Linked DNA regions of Prochlorococcus marinus XMU1411. Each later gene encodes a partner of the first gene's protein in a complex. Links are inferred from orthologs where the notes say so. Each region holds a gene or a part of one and is shown on either strand. Other genes may lie near its edges. The genes, in order: rodA and mrdA.

The links.
Region 2: the proteins of rodA (region 1) and mrdA are in contact, whole or in part, in a crystal structure (PDB 6PL5), measured with the Thermus thermophilus proteins. The link is inferred for Prochlorococcus marinus XMU1411 from one-to-one orthologs. Residues at the interface, in WP_223903423.1 of Thermus thermophilus: Phe161, Val165, Phe168, Val169, Leu172, Pro198, Tyr199, Glu202, Tyr211, Arg212, Asp213, Gln220, Val221, Gln223, Ser224, Ile226, Ala227, Ile228, Gly229, Ser230, Gly266, Phe267, Val270, Leu274, Tyr277, Gly278, Leu281, Phe285, Leu289, Arg297; in WP_223903432.1 of Thermus thermophilus: Arg4, Ile5, His6, Leu8, Ala9, Phe12, Ala15, Leu16, Leu19, Gly20, Arg22, Ala23, Trp24, Leu26, Gln27, Val28, Tyr31, Tyr34, Leu36, Leu43, Thr45, Asp47, Lys156, Gln157, Gly158, Ser160, Val184, Leu201, Glu202.

The regions. Positions count from the first base shown.
Region 1 is NZ_JAAORI010000006.1:41,752-48,892, reverse strand. Bases 1-2,929 are described here. They hold rodA (rod shape-determining protein RodA), read left to right. Parts: upstream 1-795; coding sequence 796-2,064; downstream 2,065-2,929. Other genes in these bases: HA145_RS08825 (sensor histidine kinase), read left to right, coding at 2,064-2,929; HA145_RS08835 (Mrp/NBP35 family ATP-binding protein), read left to right, coding at 1-792. Outside these bases: more of HA145_RS08825, read left to right, coding at 2,930-3,428; HA145_RS08820 (photosystem I reaction center subunit II PsaD), read left to right, coding at 3,540-3,962; HA145_RS08815 (anthranilate synthase component I family protein), read left to right, coding at 4,022-5,542; gshA (glutamate--cysteine ligase), read left to right, coding at 5,543-6,661; ppc (phosphoenolpyruvate carboxylase), read left to right, coding at 6,715-7,141. UniProt on the Escherichia coli protein: Peptidoglycan polymerase that is essential for cell wall elongation. Also required for the maintenance of the rod cell shape. Functions probably in conjunction with the penicillin-binding protein 2 (mrdA).
Region 2 is NZ_JAAORI010000001.1:42,070-49,182, forward strand. What follows is about bases 2,819-5,719. They hold mrdA (penicillin-binding protein 2), read left to right. Parts: upstream 2,819-3,324; coding sequence 3,325-5,115; downstream 5,116-5,719. Other genes in these bases: HA145_RS00240 (hypothetical protein), read left to right, coding at 2,819-3,072; HA145_RS00245 (hypothetical protein), read left to right, coding at 3,175-3,312; HA145_RS00255 (NAD(P)H-dependent oxidoreductase), read right to left, coding at 5,140-5,664; HA145_RS00260 (diflavin flavoprotein), read right to left, coding at 5,682-5,719. Also shown: HA145_RS00230 (tetratricopeptide repeat-containing sulfotransferase family protein), read right to left, coding at 1-1,035; HA145_RS00235 (PD-(D/E)XK nuclease family protein), read left to right, coding at 1,672-2,385; more of HA145_RS00240, read left to right, coding at 2,464-2,818; more of HA145_RS00260, read right to left, coding at 5,720-7,113. UniProt on the Escherichia coli protein: Catalyzes cross-linking of the peptidoglycan cell wall. Responsible for the determination of the rod shape of the cell. Is probably required for lateral peptidoglycan synthesis and maintenance of the correct diameter during lateral and centripetal growth.

The DNA.
Region 1 (7,141 bases):
GAGTTGCAGAAGATTGATGGAATTCGACATATCATAGCTGTTAGCAGTGGTAAAGGTGGAGTTGGAAAAAGTACAATTGCAGTTAATCTCGCTTGTTCTCTAGCTAAATTAGGCTTGAAAACTGGTTTGCTGGATGCGGATATATATGGACCTAATACTCCCTCAATGATGGGAGTCGCCGAACAGAATCCAAAGGTTACAGAAGGAAGTGGCAGTGATCAAAGGTTAATACCGATAAATAAATATGGAATTTCATTGGTATCAATGGGTTTCCTTATAGAAGAAGGTCAGCCAGTTATATGGAGGGGGCCAATGCTTAATAGTATTATCAGACAATTTTTGTACCAAGTTGAATGGAATAATCTTGATTTTTTGGTTATTGATTTACCTCCAGGAACAGGAGACGCTCAAATATCCCTTTCTCAATCTGTTCCTATCTCTGGAGCTATAGTTGTCACTACCCCTCAACAAGTTTCTTTGCAAGATGCAAGGAGGGGATTAGCTATGTTTAAACAACTCGGAGTACCTCTACTGGGAATTGTAGAAAATATGTCAGTATTTATTCCGCCAGATATGCCAGATAAAAAATATGAAATTTTTGGTAAAGGTGGTGGAAAAACATTAGCTAACGAAAATGACTTACCATTATTAGCTCAAATTCCTATTGAAATCCCTCTTGTTGATGATAGTAACAAAGGTGTACCAATCTCAATAAGCCAGCCCAATAAAGAAAGTTCTGTCGTATTTGGTAATTTAGCTAAATTAATTAAGAATCAATTTGTTAATGCTTAATTGATGTTTAAGAGAATTTCTTTGTTAAATAACAGAGTTTTTTTACAAAAAAAAGATAACTTTAATAGAGGTTTTTTATTTTCTCCGCTACTTATTATTCCCCTGTTTTTAGTTATTATTTCGGGTTTTTTGATAAAAAGTATTCAGGGTGATTTTTTAGTATCTAACTATTTAGGTCATATATTAACTGGTTGTTTAGGTTATTTCTTAGCATTTTTTATTTCTTATATACCGTTAGAGAGAATTAGAAAGTATTTGGTTCCATTTTATTTTTGTACTTTAATATCCTTATTACTTATTTATTTTTTTGGGATTTCAGTTTCTGGAGCTCAAAGATGGCTAAACTTGGGCATCTTTTCTTTTCAGCCTTCAGAGGTAGCTAAACTTAGTACTGTATTAACTCTTGCTTTAGTACTCGACAAAAAAATAATTCTAACAATAAAAGATTTAGTATTGCCCTTACTAGTAGTAGTTATTCCTTGGTTATTAATTTTCTTTCAACCGGACTTAGGTACCTCTTTAGTTTTAATTGTTTTGACAGGTGTAATGCTCTATTGGTCTCAAATGCCCATAGAGTGGATTTTGCTATTAGTGTTTTGTATTATCACATCAATACTATATCTAACCTTACCAACTCTTCTTATTTTCTGGATTCCAGTTATAGGATATCTTGCTTATAGATCTTCAAAAAAGAAAATTATTTTTTCTGCTCTCGCTATTTCGTTTCATTTATTAGTGGCAAAATTTACACCAATTTTGTGGGAATATGGCTTAAAAGATTATCAAAAAGATAGATTAGTTTTATTTTTAGATCCAAGTAGAGATCCATTAGGTGGCGGATATCATTTGATACAGAGTAAAATTGCAATTGGTTCTGGAGGATTATTTGGGACTGGTTTGCTACAAGGTAAGCTGACTAATTTGCAATTTATACCGGAACAACATACTGATTTTATATTCAGTGCTTTAGGCGAAGAATTGGGTTTTGTGGGGTGCATAATAGTTTTATTTTTGTTCTTTTTTTTGATTAAAAAACTTATTAATACTGCAACAATTGCTAGGACTAATTTTGAATCCCTAATTGTTATTGGAATAGCCTCAACTTTTTTATTTCAAATAATTATTAACTTATTTATGACTATCGGATTAGGACCAGTGACTGGGATTCCCCTGCCTTTTATGAGCTATGGACGAACGTCATTAGTGACTAATTTTATATCTATTGGATTTGTTTTATCTATTTTGAAACGCTCTAGATCATTAAGAAATTGATGAAATCACAAATTACTATAAAAAAAATTCAAGAACTTTTGATTAAAGGAGTTCAAACTATACATGTGGATGATGATTCATCCAGAAGAATGTGGTGGGCTTCTTTAGAAGTTATTCAAAAAGATTTCCTATCTCAGAATTATAAACATGGGGGAATTTGGGTTGCCTCACCTTTGCCTGCTTTTAATGATAAAAAATTTTTAAATCAATTTTATGGATGGCTTTGGTCTCCTGAGGGTTTTCCATATTTTCAGAATGAGAATGCAGGTTTTTTACCAGTCAATAATTCAGATAAGATAAAAAAAGATTTCGATTTAGTTAGTAATTATAAAGTCTTAAATCTTAGTCAAGAAGATGGTTATGAACCTTTTTTGATGATAATCACCCCAAATTTTCAATGCATATTATCAATTGCAGGAGAAAAAGATAAAAAAATTCTATTAATGAAGTGTGATGAAGAAAGCCTTAAACTTTCAATTGAATTAATGCATGCAAAATTAAACCAAGAAAATTATGAGGAAGGAGTAAAATTTCGTAATGCAATCAATAATTTAGGTAACCTTAATATTAATAATCAATTTGAAAAATTATTTTGGCCAACATTATCGGCAAAATTAGCAAATATTTCTCCAAATCATAATATACAGAATTCTTCAAAAAACGATGAAAAAAATGTGCAAATAACTGAAGCAAAATTATTACGTGCAATATCTCATGAAGTAAGAACGCCTTTGGCAACAATAAGAACTCTTATAAGCTCTACTTTAAAAAAATATAAGATGGACGAATCAATGAAAAATCGTTTGATTCAAATAGATAATGAATGTAATGAACAAATTGATAGGTTTGGTTTAATCTTTAATGCAGCAGAATTAGTGAGTAATGAAGTTCCTTCGTTAAATAACTTGGCAAAAATTAATTTAGCCGAAATTTTTAAAAAGCTTGCTCCTTTATGGAAGAAACAATTAAATCGACGTGGGATTTCTTTAAAGATTGACATCCCCAATCAACTTCCGCAAATTTTGAGTGATTCTGAAAAATTGGAATTAATGTTAACTGGATTAATTAATAAAAATACTAGAGGATTAAAAGAAGGTAGTACATTAATTTTAGAATTAAGGCCAGCTGGTCAAAAACTTAAACTTCAATTAAAAGTGCAAAAATTAGGAAGTAATCAAAAAGAAATTCTAAAAAAAGATAACGGTTCTGATATTGGTCCTGTTTTAAATTGGAACCCTCAAACGGGTAGTTTACAACTTAGTCAAAATGCTACTCAAAAGTTGTTGGCTAGCTTAGGAGGGCATGTCACACAAAGGCGTGATACAGGTTTAACAGTTTTTTTTCCGATTTCAGATTCAAAATAAAATGAGAAATAATTTTTCCATATATTAAATAATGTAGAAAATTTCTTGTAAATTTATAATTTTGCAAAATATGAATGCTAATTTCTTATAAGAAATAACTCAAAATCAAGGATGACTGAAACTTTAGTTGGTCAATTTCCAAAGCATATAGGAAGTACTGGGGGTTTATTAAACTCAGCAGAAACCGAAGAAAAATATGCAATTGTATGGAAAAGTTCCAAGGAACAAGCCTTTGAATTGCCCACTGGTGGGGCGGCTATTATGCATGAAGGTGATAATCTAATGTATTTTGCAAGAAAAGAACAATGCCTTGCATTAGGGACACAATTAAGAGCCTTCAAACCAAGAATTGAAGATTTTAAAATCTATAGAATTTTCCCAGGTGGTGATACTGAATTCTTACATCCAAAAGATGGAGTTTTCCCTGAGAAGGTTAATGAGGGTAGAGAAAAAGTTGGCCATAACCCCAGGAGAATTGGTGAAAATCCTAATCCAGCAGGGTTGAAATTCACAACTAAAAATACTTTTGATTAAATTTCTAAAAGTTGATATAAAACTAGAATATAATTATAATTTGGGTTGACATTATTAATATGATCAGCTCAAAGAAAGATAGTTTTTTAAAGGCCTACAAAGAAGGTAAAAATTTTATACCTATTACTCAAACTTGGCCAGCAGATTTAGAGACTCCATTATCTACTTATTTGAAACTATCAGAACGCGATTCTCATGGTGTTTTCCTTGAGTCTGTTGAAGGCGGGGAAAATTTGGGCAGATGGAGTATTGTGGCTACTAAACCTCTTTGGGAAGCAATTTGTTATGGAGAAGAAATAGTTAAAACTTGGAATGATGGAAAAACAAAAAGATATAAAGGAGATCCTTTTAATATTTTAAGAACTTGGACAAACCAATATCAATCATTCATGATTGATGACTTGCCATCAATTGGACAATTATATGGTTCTTGGGGTTATGAATTAATTAATCAAATAGAACCAAGTGTTCCAATAAATGAAATACAAGACAGCAATATACCTTATGGTTCTTGGATGTTTTTTGATCAATTAGTTGTTTTTGATCAAATCAAAAGATGTATCACAGCAGTAGTTTATGCAGATATAACTTCTGTAAAAGAGTCTTGTATTGAAGATGTTTATCTAAATTCAATTTCTAAAATTCAGAAAACTAGAAATTTAATGAAAGTTCCTTTAAAAAAAGATGAGTTTTTAGATTGGAATGAAAATGAGAATTTGAATTTAGATCTTAAAAGTAATTGGAATAAAAAAGATTTTGAGGATGCAGTTCTTTCTGCAAAAGAATATATAAGAAAAGGAGATATCTTTCAAATAGTTATAAGTCAGAGATTTAATACTCAAGTTAATAACGATCCTTTTAATTTATATAGGAGTTTAAGAATGGTAAATCCATCTCCATATATGTCATTTTTTGATTTTGGCTCATGGTATCTGATAGGTTCAAGTCCTGAAGTTATGGTTAAAGCTGAAAAAAATAAAAATAATCAGATTGTTGCAAGCTTAAGACCAATTGCTGGGACAAGACCAAGAGGTATTGATAGTCAACAAGATCTGGAACTAGAAAAGGATTTATTAAAAGATCCAAAAGAAATAGCTGAGCATGTAATGCTAATAGATCTTGGTAGGAACGATCTTGGAAGAGTTTGCGAAATTGGTACTGTGGAGGTCAAAGATTTAATGGTTATTGAGAAATATTCACATGTTATGCATATTGTTAGTGAAGTTGAGGGGATCTTAAAAAACAATACTGACGTATGGGACTTGCTTAAGGCATGTTTTCCTGCTGGGACAGTAACCGGTGCACCAAAAATAAGGGCCATGCAATTGATTAAACACTTTGAAAAAGATGCTAGAGGACCTTATGCTGGAGTATACGGATCAATTGATATAAATGGTGCATTAAATACGGCAATTACAATAAGAACAATGATAGTTAAACCCTTAAAAGATGGAAAATATGATGTTTCAGTGCAAGCAGGTGCTGGAATAGTTGCTGATTCTTCTCCAGTAAATGAATATCAAGAAACATTAAATAAAGCAAAGGGAATACTTAAAGCATTAGCTTGTTTGGGTAAATAAATGATTAAAAATAATCTTTATAAGGGTTTTGAAGTGGAACTTTTTACAGGTTCTTCGAATTCCCATATTGGAGTTTCAACTGATGTTGAAGAAAAATTTCCTGATTTTGTTAAAGAGCCTGATAAAAGAAATGTTGAATACATTACAACACCAGAAAAAGATTATAAGTTTTTATACGAGAAATTAATAACGCCAAGAAAAAATTTAAGGCAATGGTTAAACAATAGAGGGTTAACAATCATTCCTTCATCAACTCTTTGTTTTAAACACGATATTGAATTTCAAAGATCTGATATTAATAATACTTATCATCAATTTATACAAGATAATTACGGAATCTCTGTTGCAACATCTAGTGTACATATAAATATAGGCATAGATGACTTAGATAGACTTTTTGCTGCTATAAGGTTGATAAGATCAGAGGCTGCTTTGTATCTATCAATAAGCGCTAGCTCACCTTTTTTAAATAATAAAATTACTGGAAATCACTCTCAGAGATGGATTCAGTTTCCTAAAACACCAAGCAAAGTTCCTTTTTTTGTTAATCATAAGTGCTATATAGATTGGATCAAGCAAAATATAGCCAATAAAAATATGCAAAATATTAGGCATTTTTGGTCTTCAATTCGACCAAATGGTCCTCAAAGGCCTTTAATTCTTGATCGGTTGGAATTAAGAATTTGTGATTTCGTTCAAGATATAAATTTGCTGTTAGGGATAACGGCAATGCTGGAACTAAGGATTTTAAATCTTTTTGAGAATTTACAAACTTTAGATCCCATGACTTCGAGTATTTTTTCTATTGATGAATTAATAGAAATATGTGATCAAAATGAAATGATTGCTGCTAAAGAGAGTTTGAATTCAGAGTTGATTCACTGGCAAGATGGTAAAAAAGTTATTTGTAGAGAATGGATTGAAAATTTATTATCAGATTTATCACCCACGGCAGAAAAATTTAATATGCAACATCTTTTGAAACCTGTCTATAAAGTACTTGAAGAAGGTAATCAATCTATGAAATGGATAAATCAATATCAAAAAGGACTTTCTATTGAGCAGATAATTAATATATCTATCGATGATATGATGAAGGAAGAAGAAGAAAGTGTTTGATGATTAAAATAAATATTTGATCTGATCATTTGCAATTGTGACATAATGATAATATGAAATCTTTTCAACAGATTAAAAATAATAATGTGGATTTGGTAAGTAATAATGATCCACGTGATAAAAATCGTCTTTTAATAGAGGAACTATGGGAATCTGTACTTAGAGAAGAATGCCCAGAAGATCAGGCTGAGAGATTGATACAGCTTAAAGAGTTAAGTTATTCAAAACAAATTGATGGTGAAAGTACAAAAACTTATAAAAATGAAATAGTCGATATAGTAAATTCTATGGATTTGGCAGAATCCATTGCAGCCGCAAGAGCTTTTTCATTGTATTTTCAACTAGTTAATATTCTTGAACAAAGAGTTGAGGAAGATAGATATATTCAGAGCTTTACTAATAAGGATGTAAAAAAATCCCCTGATAATCTTGATCCTTTCGCTCCAGCATTGGCTAGGCAAAATGCTCCAGTAACTTTTA
Region 2 (7,113 bases), on another replicon or contig:
TGCAATAATACCTGCGTATAAAAAATTATATAAATTTTTATTAGTTGTTTTATTTGATTGTTTCTTAAGATCTCTGATTTTCTCCCAATATCTTTCAGCCAGATTTAACTTTTGGTTGCTTTTTTTATAATCCAAAAATGATTTTTCTAAGATCTCACTTTCACCTAAATCATCGATATCAGGGTTCATACTTAGAATTGATTCCAATAATGTAGAACCACTTCTTGGCATTCCCACAATAAAAATACTTTCATGAGATTTTATATATTCTTTTTGATTGATTGCTTGTTTATTAGATTCAATAAGTAATGCTTTAGATTTATTAATAAGAGCATCACAGTTGGATGGATGAAGGGTAAGTTTTAATTGATTTGCTAACTGAAGGAATTTAGAGCTATCTTCGTAATTTTTTTCTTTGTGAAGAATATTTGCTCTAGCAAAGTAAATATTAATTTGATCTTCTTTTGTCTTGAGATTTAAAATACTTTCATTAAATAGCTGATTTTTCCAGTTCTTATTTTCACTAGAGTATTTAAGTGAGGATAGTAAATAGTATGCTTCTGTATAATTAGGATTGAGTTTAATTACTTTGCTGTATGATAATTCTGCTTCCTTTAATTTTCCAAGATTAGATAAAGCATGTCCAAGGTTAAAATATGCTTTTACGTAATTAGGATTTAGTTCAATTGCTTTTCGGTATAGTAATTCTGCTTCCTTTAATTTTCCACGGGTAGACATTAGATGTCCAAGATTGTAATGTACTTCCGCATGTTTAGGATTAAGTTCAATTGCTTTTCGGTATAGTAATTCTGCTTCTTTTAGTTTGCCAAGATCAGACAATATAACTCCATAATTAGAAAAAACTAAGTGATTTTTAAAACCTTGATCTATAAAAGATTTATAGTATTTTGCTGCTTCTGAAATATTACCTTTTGAGTGAAAATAAAATGCTTTATTTATTATTTGCTCTTGAGAGGCTTTACTTTTCTTCTTGCCTGTTTTTTTAGATTTATACTCCTCTCCAAAACCTTTCATTATCAAGTTACATATTGAAATTTATTAATTATTATAATGTTTGTTGAATCTGTGAGATACATTTCTACCTTAATACTTTAATTCCATTTATTTTGCATTTTGAGTAATTACTTCTATAAACCTTCTAAGTAATTATTTATAAATATACTATATTTTCTTTTGATTAGAAGAGTTTTTCTATTGATTTATTAATTAAATATTTAATGTCAGATGAATAAAGATTGCGTTAGATATAATCTACCGAATATAGATATTTAGAATTAAAAATTTTTTTTAAATCGATTTTTTTAAATAGAATTACGTATTTATTGTATTAATATTCAGAATCTTAAAGTAAATTTAAAATAAGTAATATTTTAGTTTTACTTATAAACTATTCAAAAAATGAATCATTTTTTTGAGCGTGACTATAAAAATTCTTGTAATTAATCTTCGAGTACCTACAATATATCTTAGAGGTATTTTTATTTCTAAAATTTAAGCTTACAGCATTTTTATCTTATGTTTTTGCACAAAATTTTCTCCTTTTTAATACGAGATTAGAGCAATGAAAATATTAGTTGATAGTAATTTATCAAATCTTTTAAAATTTTTGAATTAAATTCATAAGAAATTTTTATATTAGATTTAAATGTAATGAGTGAGATTATTAAATTAAGTCGTACTACTGTTGAGAAATATCTTAATTGTCCAAGATGTTGTGTACTTGATAAAAAATTTAAAATAAAACCACCATCATTACCTTTTACTCTAAATATAGCTGTAGATAATTTATGTAAAAATGAATTTGACTATTATAGAGAAATACAGAAACCGCATCCTTTATTTGATAAATATGGCATTGATGCTATTCCTTTTAAACATAAAAATTTAGAAATTTGGAGAAGTAATTTTCAAGGCATTAGATTTAAATGTATCGAAAATAATTATGATTTTGGAGGAGCAATAGACGATATTTGGCAGAAAAAAAATGGTGACCTTATTCTTGTTGATGTAAAAGCGACATCTAGAAATAACTTTGATTGGTCCGAGACTTTTAATAAATACGAATATGCAAAAGCTTATAAGAGGCAATTGGAAATGTATCAGTGGCTATTTAAAAAAAATGGTTTTCAAGTCGCTAATGAAGCTTATCTTCTGTATTTTAATGGAAAAAAAAATGAAGAGTTTTTTAATAATCAACTGAATTTTGACGTACATTTAATTAGGTTAGATTGTTCTACATCATGGGTTGAGTCTAAGATAATTGACACTGTAAATTTATTACGTTCGAATCATTTCCCAAAACCTTCAATAAATTGCGAATACTGCAATTATTTAAAAAAGCGTTGGCAATTATCAATGACTTAATACTCATAAAATTTGTTCATATTGATGGAAAAATATTTAATAAAAGATAATCTTTAAATAGATTATTAATAAAGACTTTTGATAGAATCGACAAAATCTGAAAGAACGCTTACTAAGCATCTTCAGCAAGATATAGTAAAAATATCTGGAAAAACAATTTTTATAAATCCTTTTTTGTATTGGAGAAGGTTTGACGACAATACCAATAGATGGCTAAGAGAACCAGGTCAAATGTCAGAGGACCAAATTCAACCTAATAGGAATCGTTTTTATCCAGAAATAGATTGGGTTGATTTAAGTCATGAACAAAAGCTTATAAAAGATGCCACAGTCGAGATGTTTTTAAAAACTCTTGAATTAATAAGTACATTTCATCCCTACCTTAGTTCAGGGCAGCTATTGGAAGTTGAAAGAAAAATGGCAGTTACAAAAAAGATTCCTTTTGAAAAGTGGGTTACAAAATCCTTTGCCAAAAAAGCAAGATTATTAGAAAATGAAAAAAGAAAATTCCAAAGAGAAAGGTTTTTTAGTAATTGGAGGGAATGGTTTAGTCTTGAAAATACCCAACAAGCTATTTTGCCATTAATAGTTACGATATTTATTTCATCATTTATTGGCTGGTCTTTAGGAATATCGAAAAATAGTTGTAATCCTTATTTTGAACAAAGCTTAGATCAGTTAAATTAAAATATTTAATATTTTTTAGTATTCAACTTAATATTATTTTGAAAAAATAATAATATTCATTTATGATTGTATTAACTGGAATAAAAAATTATTTAATATTGTATGAGTCAAAACTTCTCTTCAAATAATAATGAGAATAATGATTCCTCTCACCAAGAGAGTGACTATGAAAATTTGATTAAAAGACTAAAAGAGATAAGCACCAATATTTCTTTATTGGAAAAAAAAATATTGAGATAAATTTTTAATTTTTTGATAAAAAGTAATTCTAATAAAAAACTTATTTCATTCAAGAGACAACCTTTAGTCTTACTTATTCTTTCTTCTTTTACTTTCTTCTTGATTTTATTAAGGTTAATTTTTTTACAACTATTAAATTATGAATCCTTTAAGAAAATGTCAGATGAGAATAGGATTAGATTAATTGCATCACCACCAATACGTGGAAGAATACTTGATAAAAGTGGTAATGTCTTAGCAGATAGTAGAATTCAATACTCTTTAATAATAAAGCCTCAATCTTTAGACGTAAGCAATTGGCAAAAACATAAATTAATTCTTTCTGAATTATTAAATATTGATAGAGATTTCATTCAAAAAAAATATTTAGATGGTTTACGAAATAAGAAACTTTCAGTAAATATAATTGAGGATTTAAATATTGATCAATTAATAAAATATAAAGAAAACGAAAATATTGTATCAAGTTTTGAAATTGCGACGAAATTAATTAGAAATTACCCTTATAAATCTGTTGCTGCTCACGTAATTGGCTATACTCAGCCAATAAATAAGTCAGAATATAAATTTTTATCTAATAAGGGTTATAAATTAAATGATCTAATTGGGAGAACTGGAATTGAATATGTTTATGAAGACTTAATAAGAGGTGAATGGGGCGGAGAGATGATTGAAGTAAATTCTTTAGGTAACTTTCAGAAATCTTTAGGAACAAAACCCTCATTACAAGGAAATGATATTAAATTGACAATTGACATAAACCTGCAATTAGTTGCTGAGGAAGTTCTTAAAGATAAAAAAGCTGGAGCGATAATAGTAATGGACCCAAGGGATGGTGCGATAAGAGCAATGGCAAGTAAGCCTACTTTTGATTTAAATTTTTTCTCAAAAGATTTTAAGCCTCAAGCAGAATACGATAAGATATTTAATTCCCCTGAAAAACCTCTTTTTAATAGAGCTTTAAATGCTTATGATCCAGGAAGTGTTTGGAAAATTGTAACGGCCTTAGCTGGCTTGGAAAGTGGGAAATTTCCGATTGATACTATGCTAGATACAAAACCATGTATAACTTATGGAAATCAATGTTTTAGAGAGCACAATGATTTAGGTTTTGGAGTTATAGGTTATGAAGATGCTTTAAGAGTTTCTAGTAATACATTCTTTTATCAAATTGGATATGGAGTAGGAGTCGATGAAATTTATGAGGTATCAAGAAAGCTTGGTTTTAATGCTTTATCTGGGATTGAAATTTCAGAACAAGAAAATATAGGATTAGTCGCTAGTAGTGAATGGGCTAAACAAGGTCGAGGATGGGGTGAACCAGGAAGAACTCCTTGGCTTCCAGAAGATATTGCGAGTATGTCGATTGGACAATTTGTCGTTCAAGTTACTCCTATTCAAATAGCGAAAGCATATGCTGCAATTGCTAATGGAGGCTATCTAGTTACTCCTCATTTAGTTGAAAAAGATGAAGAATATCTTTCAGATAAAAAACAAATTAAAATTGAAATTGATTCGAATAATATTCAGCTGATAAGAAGTGGTCTGAGGAAAGTAGTAGAGTCTGGTACAGGAGTATCAATTAATTATGGAGTTTCAAATTTACCTCCAGTTTCAGGCAAAACTGGAACAGCTGAAGATGGTGAAGGCGGCTCTGATCATGCTTGGTTTGTTTGCTTTACTCCTTCTCAAAAGAGTGAATTGTTGATAGTTGCATTCGCACAAAATACTCCTGGTGGGGGGTCTGTTCATGCACTTCCTATGGCTAGAAAAATTTTAAAAGTTTGGAATGAAAAAGAATGATACTAATTCCTAACTTATAGAAGTTTATATGTTTATTTTTTTCATTTGTAACAGTCTTTTGATGATGTCCTCAATACTTTTAGTATCTACTGGTTTGCTATATGAGGATAAAAGTTGTCTGCCTAATACTTGACTCCCTAAATGAACTAATTGAATACGTAATGAGGTAAGCAGTTCTAATCCTATACCACCAGAAAATGTTGCAATCGCAATTGGTTGACCATTAAATAAATTTCTAAAGTCATCTCCCGAAATAGAAAGCCATGCTATGAAGTTAGATAGAATGGGAGGGATGGATCCATTATATTCAGGAGCACAAATAACCCATTTTTCTGTTGAGAAAAGCTTTTTTTTAATAGAAACTATTACATCTGGAATATTATCTTTAGTGTGAATTCGTGGATTAAATAGTGGAATATCAAGAGTGGTAAGATCTAATATTTCTGAACTTATTTTGAGTTCATGACTTTTTTCAAGAAACTTCTCGGAAAGTTCTAGATTTTTTCCACAACTAGCCGAAATTATTATTAGATCTTTTGATTGATTCATAAATTAGATAAATAAGGTTAATAGTTTGCACCCGTTTTGCGATGATGCACAGCTGTTAGAATATCGGACTTTAGTATATTACCGTGTAGTACTTCAGCGTATATTACCCAATGATCTCCACATTCCATTCTTTCTTTCACTGAAGCATCTAACCATGCTAAAGATTCTGGAATAATTATCTGTTCATTAGGAGTCAATTCAATATCTAAACCTTTAAATCTGTCTTCTCCTGGTGCAAATGGTTTTGTGAATCTTTTCAAAGGCTCTTTGTAATCTTTTTCACTTAAAATATTTAAAGCAAATAAATCTCCAATTTGAAGAAGAGATTCTACCGATCTATCTTTTGCTACCGCAATACTTAACCCTGGTGGAGAAAAACTTGCTTGACTAACCCAAGATGCAAGCATAGCGCCTTTTATATTATTCTCATTTTTTCCTTTAGAGGCAGTTAGCACACAAAGTGAACCAATTATTCTTCCAAGAGCTTGCAATTTTGGATCTGTTTTGCTAGAAATCATTCCCGTATCTGTTTTTCTAGTTTTTATCTTTGTTTGCTTTATAATTTTTCTCCCAAAATGAGTTCCTATCTCTTCTAATTCTTTAATCTTTGGTTTGTCTGGGCTAAATTTAATTCTTATGGGATCAAAACTAAACTTAAAACCACCGTCTTTTAATTTTGATTCAAGTAGATCTATTGCTTCACCGCTCCAGCCAAAGCTACCAAAAATCCCAACAGGTTTATCTCTGTTACCCTCTGATAATAATGTTCCTAGGGCGCTGACTATAGGAGTTGGAGCATGACCTCCGAGTGTGGGCGAACCGATTAAATATCCATCCGCATTTTGTATAGATTTTATTAGAACATCATTAGGTGTAAACTCACAATTAATACTTTGAACTTCAACCGAAGTTCTATTTATTCCTTTAGCCAATGCATCTCCTATAGAGGCTGTATTCCCATATGCACTTGCATAAATCAAAGCGATTCTAGGATTGTTAGTTGAGAGATTTTCACCCCATCTGATGTAGTCATTAAGAAAGCTTTTTAAGCTATATTCAATAGCGGGTCCATGTAATGGTGCAATAGTTTTTATTTCATATTCAGCAATTTTTTCAGTGATTGTTACCACTTGGTTGGACATGGGTGCCATTAGACAATCATAAAAGTGTTTCCGATCAATTTCTGTACTAACTCGATTTGTCTCAGACCAATATTCAGCTGCAATGTGCGCAGAGAAAAATTTTTCACTTATAAGTATTTCTTGATTCCGTTCATAGACTATTAGTCCTCCTGGCCATCGTGCGGTTGGAATAGGAATTAATTCAAGTAAAATATTATCTAATTCTAATTTCAGTTCTTTTTTTATAATGTTTATTTTGGGTAATTGAATATCAATATTATTTTTTAAATTGGGGTTCTTTTGATTCCAAAGCTCGTTAATAAGTTTA